DNA from 2 places in the Pseudomonas sp. CGJS7 genome. Region 1 is predicted to be linked to the other one. Evidence: riboswitches for the same ligand, from Rfam matches in the RefSeq annotation. Region 1 holds a riboswitch; the other holds the start of a gene.
What was found. Region 1 has a riboswitch for cobalamin ahead of cobW (cobalamin biosynthesis protein CobW). Riboswitches for the same ligand answer to the same signal wherever they lie in the genome.

Region 1 (4,512 bases):
ATCCAAAGCGCAGGCCGGCAACCATCAGCCGGCCGCTGCGGTACATCGGATCCTGTTCGGGCGGCCCCCAGCGTTCCAGCACTGCCTGGCGGTTGGCCTGCGGCAGGCGCTCGAAGGCCACCTGGTAATCGGCCAGGCTCAGGCTCTGGGCACAGGGGCGCTGGTCGAGGTGGTCGAGGTCGTTGGTCACCCCACCGAGCAGCTGATGGATCAGTTGCGTACCGCTGCCCGGCAATTCGGCCAGCGGGTAGCCTTCGGCCTGCAGCGCCTTGAGGATGTTGAGTGCGGCGGCGGGCGTGTCCAGGCCGACGCCATTGCCAATGCGGCCATCGCGAGTCGGGTAGTTGGCCAGCACCAATGCCACGCGCTTCTGGGCATTGGGCAGGCGGGCCAGCTCGACCCAGCGGCGGGCCAGCTCGGCGACAAAGTCCATGCGCTCGGGGTGGGCGCGGTAGCAGACAACGTCGGACTGGCTGCGCTCGCTGCGCCAGGCCATGTCCTTGAAGCTGACCGGGCGCGTGATGATGCGCCCGTCCAGCTCCGGCAATGCAATGTGCATGGCCAGGTCGCGCGCGCCCAGGCCCAGCTCGCTGGCTTCCCAGCCAGGCTGGTTGTCCTGCGCGCAGATGGCCTGCAGCACCGGGATGTCGCGGCGGAACGGGCGCAGGTTGGGGCGCTCGGGGCTGGACAAGGCGAAACCGGTGGTATTGACCAGCACTTCGGCGCCGACCTCGTCCAGCCAGGCTTCGACCTGTTCCAGGCAGGCGCTTTCCTTGAGGCTGGCCACGGCGATCGGCAACGGGTTCAGGCCGGCAGCCTGCAGGCGCTGGCAGAACACGTCGATGAACGCGGTATTGGCCGCTTGCAGGTGCGAACGGTAGAACAGCAGCGGCGCCACTGGCTGCTCGGGGTGCCAGTGCTGGTACCAGTCTTCGAGTGTCGCGCTGCCCTTGGCGGGGTGATAGACCGCCGTGCGCGGCAAAGGCTGCGGCTCGTCCCAGGCATAGTCGCGGCCCAGCCACTGGCTGGCCAGGCAGTTGAACAGGTTGATGGCATTGGCCTTGCCGCCCTGGCGCAGGTAATGCCAAAGCCGCTCGGCCTGCTCACCGCGGACGTTGCCCAGGCTGGTCAGCTCCGGGTCCGGGCGGTCATCGCCCGGCACCAGAATCAGCTGCACGCCACGGGCGGCCAGCTCGACCAGTTGTTCGACGCCGTAGCGCCAGTAGCCAACGCCACCGTGCAGCGACACCAGGATGACCTTGGCGTGGCGCAGCACCTGGTCGACATACAGGTCGACCGAGGCATGGTTCTGCACCTGCATCGGGTTGGCCAGGCGCAGGCTGGGAAAGTCTTCGGGCAATTGCTCGGCGGTGTCGGCGAGCAATGCCAGGTGTGAATCGCCGCTGCAGAGAATCACCAGCTCGGCGGGTGTCTGACCGAGGTCGGCAATGCTGTCATCCGGTACGAAACCACCGGGCTGAGTCCGCAGCAGGTGCATGGGTCAGGCGCCCAGCGCCTGGCGCAGGCGCGCTTCCAGCTGGGCAGCATCGAGGTCCTGGCCGATCAGCACCAGGCGGGTGATGCGCGGCTCGTCGGCGCGCCAGGCGCGGTCGAAGTGCTTGTCGAAACGGGTGCCCACGCCTTGTACCAGCAGGCGCATCGGCTTGCCCGGGATGGCGGCGAAGCCTTTGGCGCGCAGGATACCGAACTCCACCACCAACTGGGTCAATGCATCGAGCAGCAGGCTTTCGTCGGCTTCAGGCAGGTCGATGGAGATGGAGTCGAAAGCGTCGTGGTCATGATCGTCATGATCGTCGCCATCGTGGTGCGAATCGTGGTGGGTTCGGCGGCCATCGATATGCGCCTCGGACTCGGCACCCACGCCCAGCAGCACCTCCAGTGGCAGCTTGCCGCTACTGGCCTCGATCACTTTCACCGCCGGCGGCAGTTCTTCGGCCACCTCGGCACGCACCTTGGCCAGGCCTTCGGCGTCGATCAGGTCGGCCTTGTTCAACACCACCAGGTCGGCGCTGGCCAGCTGGTCAGCGAACAGCTCGTGCAGGGGCGATTCATGGTCCAGGTTAGGGTCGAGCTTGCGCTGGACATCGACCTGGTCCGGGTAGGCGGCAAAGGTGCCAGCGGCCACGGCCGGGCTGTCGACCACGGTGATGACAGCATCGACGGTGCAGGCGTTGCGGATTTCCGGCCACTGGAACGCTTGTACCAATGGCTTGGGCAGGGCCAGGCCGCTGGTTTCGATGAGGATGTGGTCGAGGTCGCCACGGCGGGCCACCAGCTCGCGCATCACCGGGAAGAATTCTTCCTGCACGGTGCAGCACAGGCAGCCGTTGGCCAGCTCGTAGACGCGGCCGCTGGCTTCTTCCTCGGTGCAACCGATGCTGCACTGCTTGAGGATTTCGCCATCGATGCCCAGTTCGCCGAATTCGTTGACGATGACCGCAATGCGGCGCCCCTGGGCGTTGTCGAGCATGTGGCGCAGCAAGGTGGTCTTGCCCGATCCGAGGAAGCCGGTGACGATGGTGACGGGGAGCTTGGCCAGTGTTTTCATGTCGCATTGCCCTTGGCAGTGTGGCGCGGGCATGCAGGACGACAGCCGCGGGCCAGGCCGGCCGGGCTTGTTCGCCACCGGATCACCCCGCCCGGTTGAAAGTCGAAAACGTGACGAGGCAGGTCTCCTGGCTTGCACCGTTCCATGTCCCCGTTCAGTCGAACAGCGGGCTGGCGGGATGACGCCTTCCCGCGCGCTGGCGCAGTGGCTGTGTCGATCCGTTGTCGGTGCTTACAGTTGCGGGGGCAGCCGCGGCTTGTACCGCGTTCCCGTCTTAGCTTCGGCCAGGCCGAAGAACCTCGAAGTGGCAAGGCTACGCAGTGGCTGGCGGGTGGTCAACCATTGCTGCGGGGCCGGTCGACAACGCTGGGCGCAAGTGCGCTACAGTGGCGCCTTATCCACGGTCAAGGACGCACCATGCCCCTCGCCCCCGCCATACCTGTACTGCGCATATTCTCGATCGACAAGGCCAAGGAGTTCTACCTCGATTTCCTGGGTTTCAGCCTGGACTGGGAGCACCGCTTCAGCCCGGACTTGCCGTTGTACATGCAGATCCACCGTGATGGCCTGATCCTGCACCTTTCAGAGCACCATGGCGATGCCTGCCCTGGCTCGACCGTGTTCGCCCGCCTCGACGACCTGCACGCGCTGGAGCGTGAATTGCAGGGTAAACAGTACGGTTTCGCCCGGCCCGAGGCCGAGCGCCTGGATTGGGGCCTGCAGATGCAGGTGTGGGACCCGTTCGGCAACCGCCTGCGCTTTTGCCAGCAGATCGATGACGAGGCCAACCCGTGAAGGCATTGGGCAAACGCGAAATGGGTCGCCTGGAGCGGGAGTTGGTCGCGTGCCTGACCGATGCCTGCGAAACCGCCAAGGCGGAGATTGTCGGCTTCAGTTGGCTTACCCATCGCCTCGACCCCGAGGACTTTCCGGGCAGCCTGCGTATTACCTGGGTATTCGAGCAAGAGGCTGACAAGGCAGCCGCCGTGGTCGGTGATACGAAGGCGCGCATGCTGGCACTTACCGCTCTGGCGCTGGAGCAAGCCGGCATTCAGCTGGACCATCCGGCCTGGCATGTGCGATTCGACAGTGAAGAAGCCTGCGCGCACGGCCACGGCGCAGACTGGGCCAAGCGCTTGCAGACGCAGCGCTGAGCCCCAACCGGCAGCCGGTGCTTTACCCGGCCCCAGACGGTCCGTTAGGCTACGCATTCTCTAAATGACGAGGTGTTCGTCCAATGCGCCATTGATGCCGCCGTCCGTTCGACGGCCAGTCTTCAGCCTCCGGTTCGTTCCGGAGATGTCGCGGCATTTGTGGAGTTGTGCATGACGAACACGTCGATTCTGACGCTGGACAGCGTCTCCTTGGCCTTGCCTGATGGCAGGCCGCTGTTTAGCAACCTCAACGAAACCTTCGACCAACGCCGCACCGGCCTGGTCGGGCGCAATGGCGTGGGCAAAAGCCTGCTAGGGCAGATTCTTGCCGGCCGGCGTGAACCGAGCAGCGGCCATTGTCGGCGCCTCGGGCCTGTCCATTTGCTGGACCAGCAAGTCATCGAGCGCAGCACCACGCTGGCCGACCTGGCCCAAGTGGGGCCGGTGATTGCGGCGCTGGAGCGCATCGAGCAAGGCAGCATCAAGCCCCAGGATTTCGACACCGTTGGCGAGCGCTGGGATATGCGCGAGCAATTGCAGCTACAGCTTCAGGGCAATGGCCTGGGTCAACTCGACTGGCGCCAGCCCGCACGAACCCTGAGCGGTGGCCAAGCCATGCGCGTGGCATTGATTGGCGCGTGGCTCAGCGATGCCGATTACCTGATCCTCGACGAGCCAAGCAATCACCTGGACAGCAACGCCCGAGCCCAGCTGCTGAGCATGATCGAAGCCTGGGACCGTGGCTTGCTGGTGATCAGCCACGACCGCAGCCTGCTGGCGCACATGGCA
Region 2 (4,512 bases), on a different contig from region 1:
TACCCAGAGCGCCCCCGGGTACACCGTGGTCGATGCCAACATCGCCTGGCAGGTGTTGCCGGATGTGAAGTTGGGGTTGCAGTTGAACAACCTGTTCGATCGCGAGTATGTGCAGTCGGCGTTCAGCGGCCAGCAGTGGTTGATGGGGATGCCGCGGTCGTACTTCGCGACGGTGGATTACAGCTTCTGACCTGAATACCCCTTCACAGCACCGATGCACAAAAACCGCTACCAACCCTTCATCTGCTGGTTATAAGATAACGTTCTATATGAAATTCATTACTATTAGCGTCCACCCATGACAAGCGCCATCGCCACGCCCACTCTGATCACCCAGCGCCTGCAGAGCATCGATGCCCTGCGCGGCCTGGTGATCCTGTTCATGCTCCTGGACCATGTCCGCGAGACTTTCCTCCTGCACCGCCAGGTCGGCGACCCCATGGCCATCGACACCACGGAACCGGCGCTTTTCTTCAGCCGCACCCTCGCCCACCTGTGTGCGCCTGTGTTCGTCCTGCTGACCGGCCTGTCGGCCTGGCTGTATGGCGAGAAGCATCAGGGCCGTGGCGACGTCTCGGCGTTCCTGTTCAAACGGGGGCTGTTCCTGGTGGTGCTGGAGTTCACCCTGGTCAACTTCGCCTGGACCTTCCAGTTGCCCCCCAGCGTGATCTACCTGCAAGTGATCTGGGCCATCGGCGTCAGCATGATCGCCCTGTCGCTGCTGGTGTGGCTGCCGCGCGCCGCACTGCTCGCCCTGGGCGCCAGCATCGTCGCCGGCCACAACCTGCTCGACGGCCTGCACTTTGGCGTGGATTCAGCCCTGCATGTGCCGTGGGCAATCCTGCATGATCGCGGCTGGCTGGCGTTTTCCGAAAACCTGCACCTGCGCACGTCTTACCCGGTGCTGCCGTGGATCGGCGTCATCGCCCTGGGCTACGGCCTTGGCCCCTGGTTCGCCCGCGGCAGCGATGCCGGCCAACGCCAGCAACACCTGCTGGTGGCGGGTTTGCTCGCGCTGCTTGGCTTTGTCCTGCTGCGCATGTTCAACGGTTACGGTGAGGCACCGTGGAGCGGTTACCCAACCTTCATGCAAACCCTGATGAGCTTCTTCAACATCACCAAATACCCACCGTCGCTGCTGTTCCTGACCCTGACCCTGGGCTGCGGCCTGTTGTTGTTGCGCGCGTTCGAACGGGCCGGCCAGGCGCGCTGGATCACTGCCCTGGCGGTGTTCGGTGCGGCACCGATGTTCTTCTATCTGCTGCACCTGTATGTGCTGAAGCTGCTGTACCTGGCCTGCGTGGCGCTGTTCGGGCTCAACCATGGCGACTACTTCGGTTTCGACGGTATTGCAGCGGTGTGGCTGGGCGCGGTGCTGCTGGCGGTTGCGCTGTACCTGCCGGTGCGCGGGTTCGCCCGCCTGAAGCAGCGTCGCCGCGACATCCGTTGGCTGAAGTACTTCTGAAAAGCGTTTTCACCTGGCGGCGCGATGGTCTACCATGCGGGCCGCCGGTTTCCACCACGGAACTAACAGGGAATCCCAGGCCTGCCAATACAGGCCAATCGGAACTGCCCCCGCAACTGTAGGTGCCGAGCCTGCTCCATCGATGCCACTGGGCCTGCCGCCCGGGAAGGCCGGAGCCGGGCCGTGACGCACCAGTCAGGAGACCTGCCGGCCTACATTCACCAACCGGCGGGGTGTCCGGGATTGGCCATCCGTGTTGCCCCAGCCACCCGCTGGGGCTCGGCGATGCCTGTCCGTGCGTTCCTCACCAGAACTGTCCGATAGGAGATCGCCCAGCATGCTGCCCCGTTTCGCCACCCTGCTCGCGGGCCTAAGCCTCACTGGCCTGGCCCAGGCCGCTGCCACCCACTATCCGCTGACGGTCGACAACTGCGGCAAGCCGCAGGTTTTTGCCCAGGCGCCGCAGCGCGCCGTCACCATCGGCCAGGCCGGTACCGAGCTGCTCTATGCCCTGGGGCTGGGTGACAAGCTGGCGGGCACCTCGCTGTGGTTCAACAACGTATTGCCGGAATACCAGGCGGTGAACGCCAAGGTGCCGCGCCTGGCCGACAACGACCCCAGCTTCGAGGCGGTGGTCGGCAAGCGCCCGCAGCTGGTCGCGGCGCAGTTCGAATGGATGGTCGGTGCCCAGGGCGTGGTCGCCACCCGCGAGCAGTTCGATGAGCTGAAGATCCCCACCTACGTGCTGCCATCGGACTGCGAGGGCAAGGACAACCTGGTCGGTGCAGACGGCACCCGCCTGCAAGCGTTCCAGGTAGACAGCATCTACAAGAGCGTCAGCGAACTGGCCGAGATCTTCGACGTTCAGGACCGCGGCGCGGCACTGAACGCCGAGTTGCAAGGGCGCCTCGACAGCGCCAGGGCACAACTGGCCGGCAAGGACCTGTCGGCAACTTCGGCGCTGTTCTGGTTCTCCAGCGCCGACCTGGACATCGACCCCTATGTGGCCGGCCGCCAGGGTGTCGCCGACTTCATGCTGCGCACCCTCGGTGTGCGCAACGTGGTCGAGTCCAGCGAAGAATGGCCAAGCGTAGGCTGGGAAACCCTGGCCAAGGCCAATCCGACCTGGCTGATCATCGCGCGCATGGACCGCCGCCGTTTCCCCGCCGACGACTACCAGAAAAAGCTCGAATTCCTGCGCAGTGACCCGGTAACCCGCAACATGGACGCGGTAAAGCACGACCGCATCATTATCCTGGACGCCGACGCCATGCAGGCCGGCATTCGCCTGTTCCGCGGCGTGCAGACGCTGTCCACGGCCTTCGCCAGCGGTAAAGCAGCCCCGTGATGATCCGCCTGTTACCCAGCATCGCAGTTGCCCTGGCCGCCCTGTTGGTCGCCCTGCTGGCCGGTACCGCCATTGGCGAAACCAACCTGTCGCCCAGCGTGGTCGGCCAGGTGCTGGCCAACCACCTGTGGCAAGCCGCCTACCCGGTGGACCCGATCGACGCCGGCATCGTCTGGAACTACCGCCTGACCCGCACCCTGGTCGCGGCCGCTTGCGGCGCTGGGCTGGCCACCTGCGGTGTCATCCTGCAGGCGATGTTGCGCAACCCACTGGCCGAGCCCTACCTGCTGGGGCTGTCTGCCGGCGCCTCGACCGGCGCGGTACTCGTCGGCCTGTTGGGCCTGGGTAGCCTGGCATTAAGCATGTCCGCAGGGGCTTTCATCGGTGCCGGGGCCGCATTCGCCCTGGTGCTGGTGCTGGCCCGCGCGGCCGGCCCGAGCAGCAACAATGCACCAGTCATCCTTGCCGGTATCGCCGGCTCGCAGCTGTTCAATGCACTGACCGCCTTCCTGATCACCAAGTCGGCCACCGCCGAACAGGCGCGCGGCATCCTGTTCTGGCTGCTGGGCAACCTGAGCGGCGTGCGCTGGCCTTCGGTGTGGCTGGCCGTACCGGTGGCGGTTTTCGGCTTGCTGGTGTGCCTGTGGCATCGCCGTGCGCTGGATGCCTTCACCTTCGGTGCCGATTCGGCCGCCTCGCTGGGCATCCCGGTGCGGCGCACCCAGTTGCTGCTGATCAGTTGCGCAGCGTTGGTGACGGCTGTGATGGTGTCCATTGTCGGCGCCATCGGTTTTGTCGGGCTGGTTATCCCCCATGCCCTGCGCCTTCTGCTCGGCCCCGGGCACAGCCGTCTGTTGCCCGCCAGCGCACTGGGCGGTGCGCTGTTCCTGATTGCGGCAGACATTCTTTCGCGCACGCTGATCACCGGCCAGGTGATCCCGGTGGGCGTGGTTACGGCGCTGATCGGTGCCCCCGTATTCGCGCTGATTCTGGTCAGCCGTCGGGGGCGCCCATGACCGCCATGGCAGCTGTTCGCATCCCTCCGCTGGCCTGCCATGGGCTGGGGCTGCAACTGGCCGGAAATACCGTGCTCAGCGATATCGACCTTCGCGTTGTCGCCGGTGAAACCCTGGGCATCGTCGGCCCCAACGGCTCGGGTAAATCCTCGCTGTTGAAGTTGCTGGCAGGGCTGCGCAACCCCGCCTGGGGCAGCGTGCAGCTCCTGGGTGAGCCACTGGCACAGATGCCCCGCCGCCGTGTTGCCCAGGCGCTGGCGCTGGTCGAGCAACAGGCCGACACACTCGATGCGATCAGCGTGTTCGACGCGGTTGCCTTGGGCCGCACGCCGTGGCTCTCGGCCCTGGCACCGTTCTCCCGGCAGGACTGCGCCATCGTCGATCAAGCCCTGGCCGACCTCGACGCCCTGCACCTGCGCACGCGCCTGTGGGGGTCGCTGTCCGGTGGCGAGCGCCAGCGTGTGCACATCGCCCGCGCGCTGGCCCAACGGCCGCAGGTGCTGCTGCTGGACGAACCGACCAACCACCTGGACATTCAGCATCAGCTGAGCCTGCTGCAACAAGTGCAGGCGCTGCCGGTTACCACCCTGGTAGCGCTGCATGACCTCAACCAGGCGCTGACCTGCGACCGTGTCGCGGTTCTCGACAAGGGCCGCCTGGTCGCCCTCGGCAAACCCTTCGAA

Region 2: it holds a riboswitch for cobalamin, as region 1 does, so the genes downstream of both, V7787_RS05250 (ABC transporter substrate-binding protein) here and cobW (cobalamin biosynthesis protein CobW) in region 1, are expected to answer to the same signal.

The regions. Positions count from the first base shown of each region.
Region 1 is NZ_JBAMDI010000065.1:2,536-7,047, reverse strand. It holds gene cobN (cobaltochelatase subunit CobN) at 1-1,498, opposite strand, end outside; gene cobW (cobalamin biosynthesis protein CobW) at 1,502-2,569, opposite strand; cobalamin riboswitch at 2,670-2,886, opposite strand; gene V7787_RS30765 (glyoxalase superfamily protein) at 2,987-3,364, shown strand; gene V7787_RS30760 (hypothetical protein) at 3,361-3,723, shown strand; gene V7787_RS30755 (ATP-binding cassette domain-containing protein) at 3,895-4,512, shown strand, end outside.
Region 2 is NZ_JBAMDI010000005.1:45,866-50,377, reverse strand. It holds gene V7787_RS05260 (TonB-dependent receptor) at 1-190, shown strand, start outside; gene V7787_RS05255 (DUF1624 domain-containing protein) at 299-1,465, shown strand; cobalamin riboswitch at 1,494-1,691, shown strand; gene V7787_RS05250 (ABC transporter substrate-binding protein) at 1,803-2,813, shown strand; gene V7787_RS05245 (FecCD family ABC transporter permease) at 2,813-3,829, shown strand; gene V7787_RS05240 (ABC transporter ATP-binding protein) at 3,826-4,512, shown strand, end outside.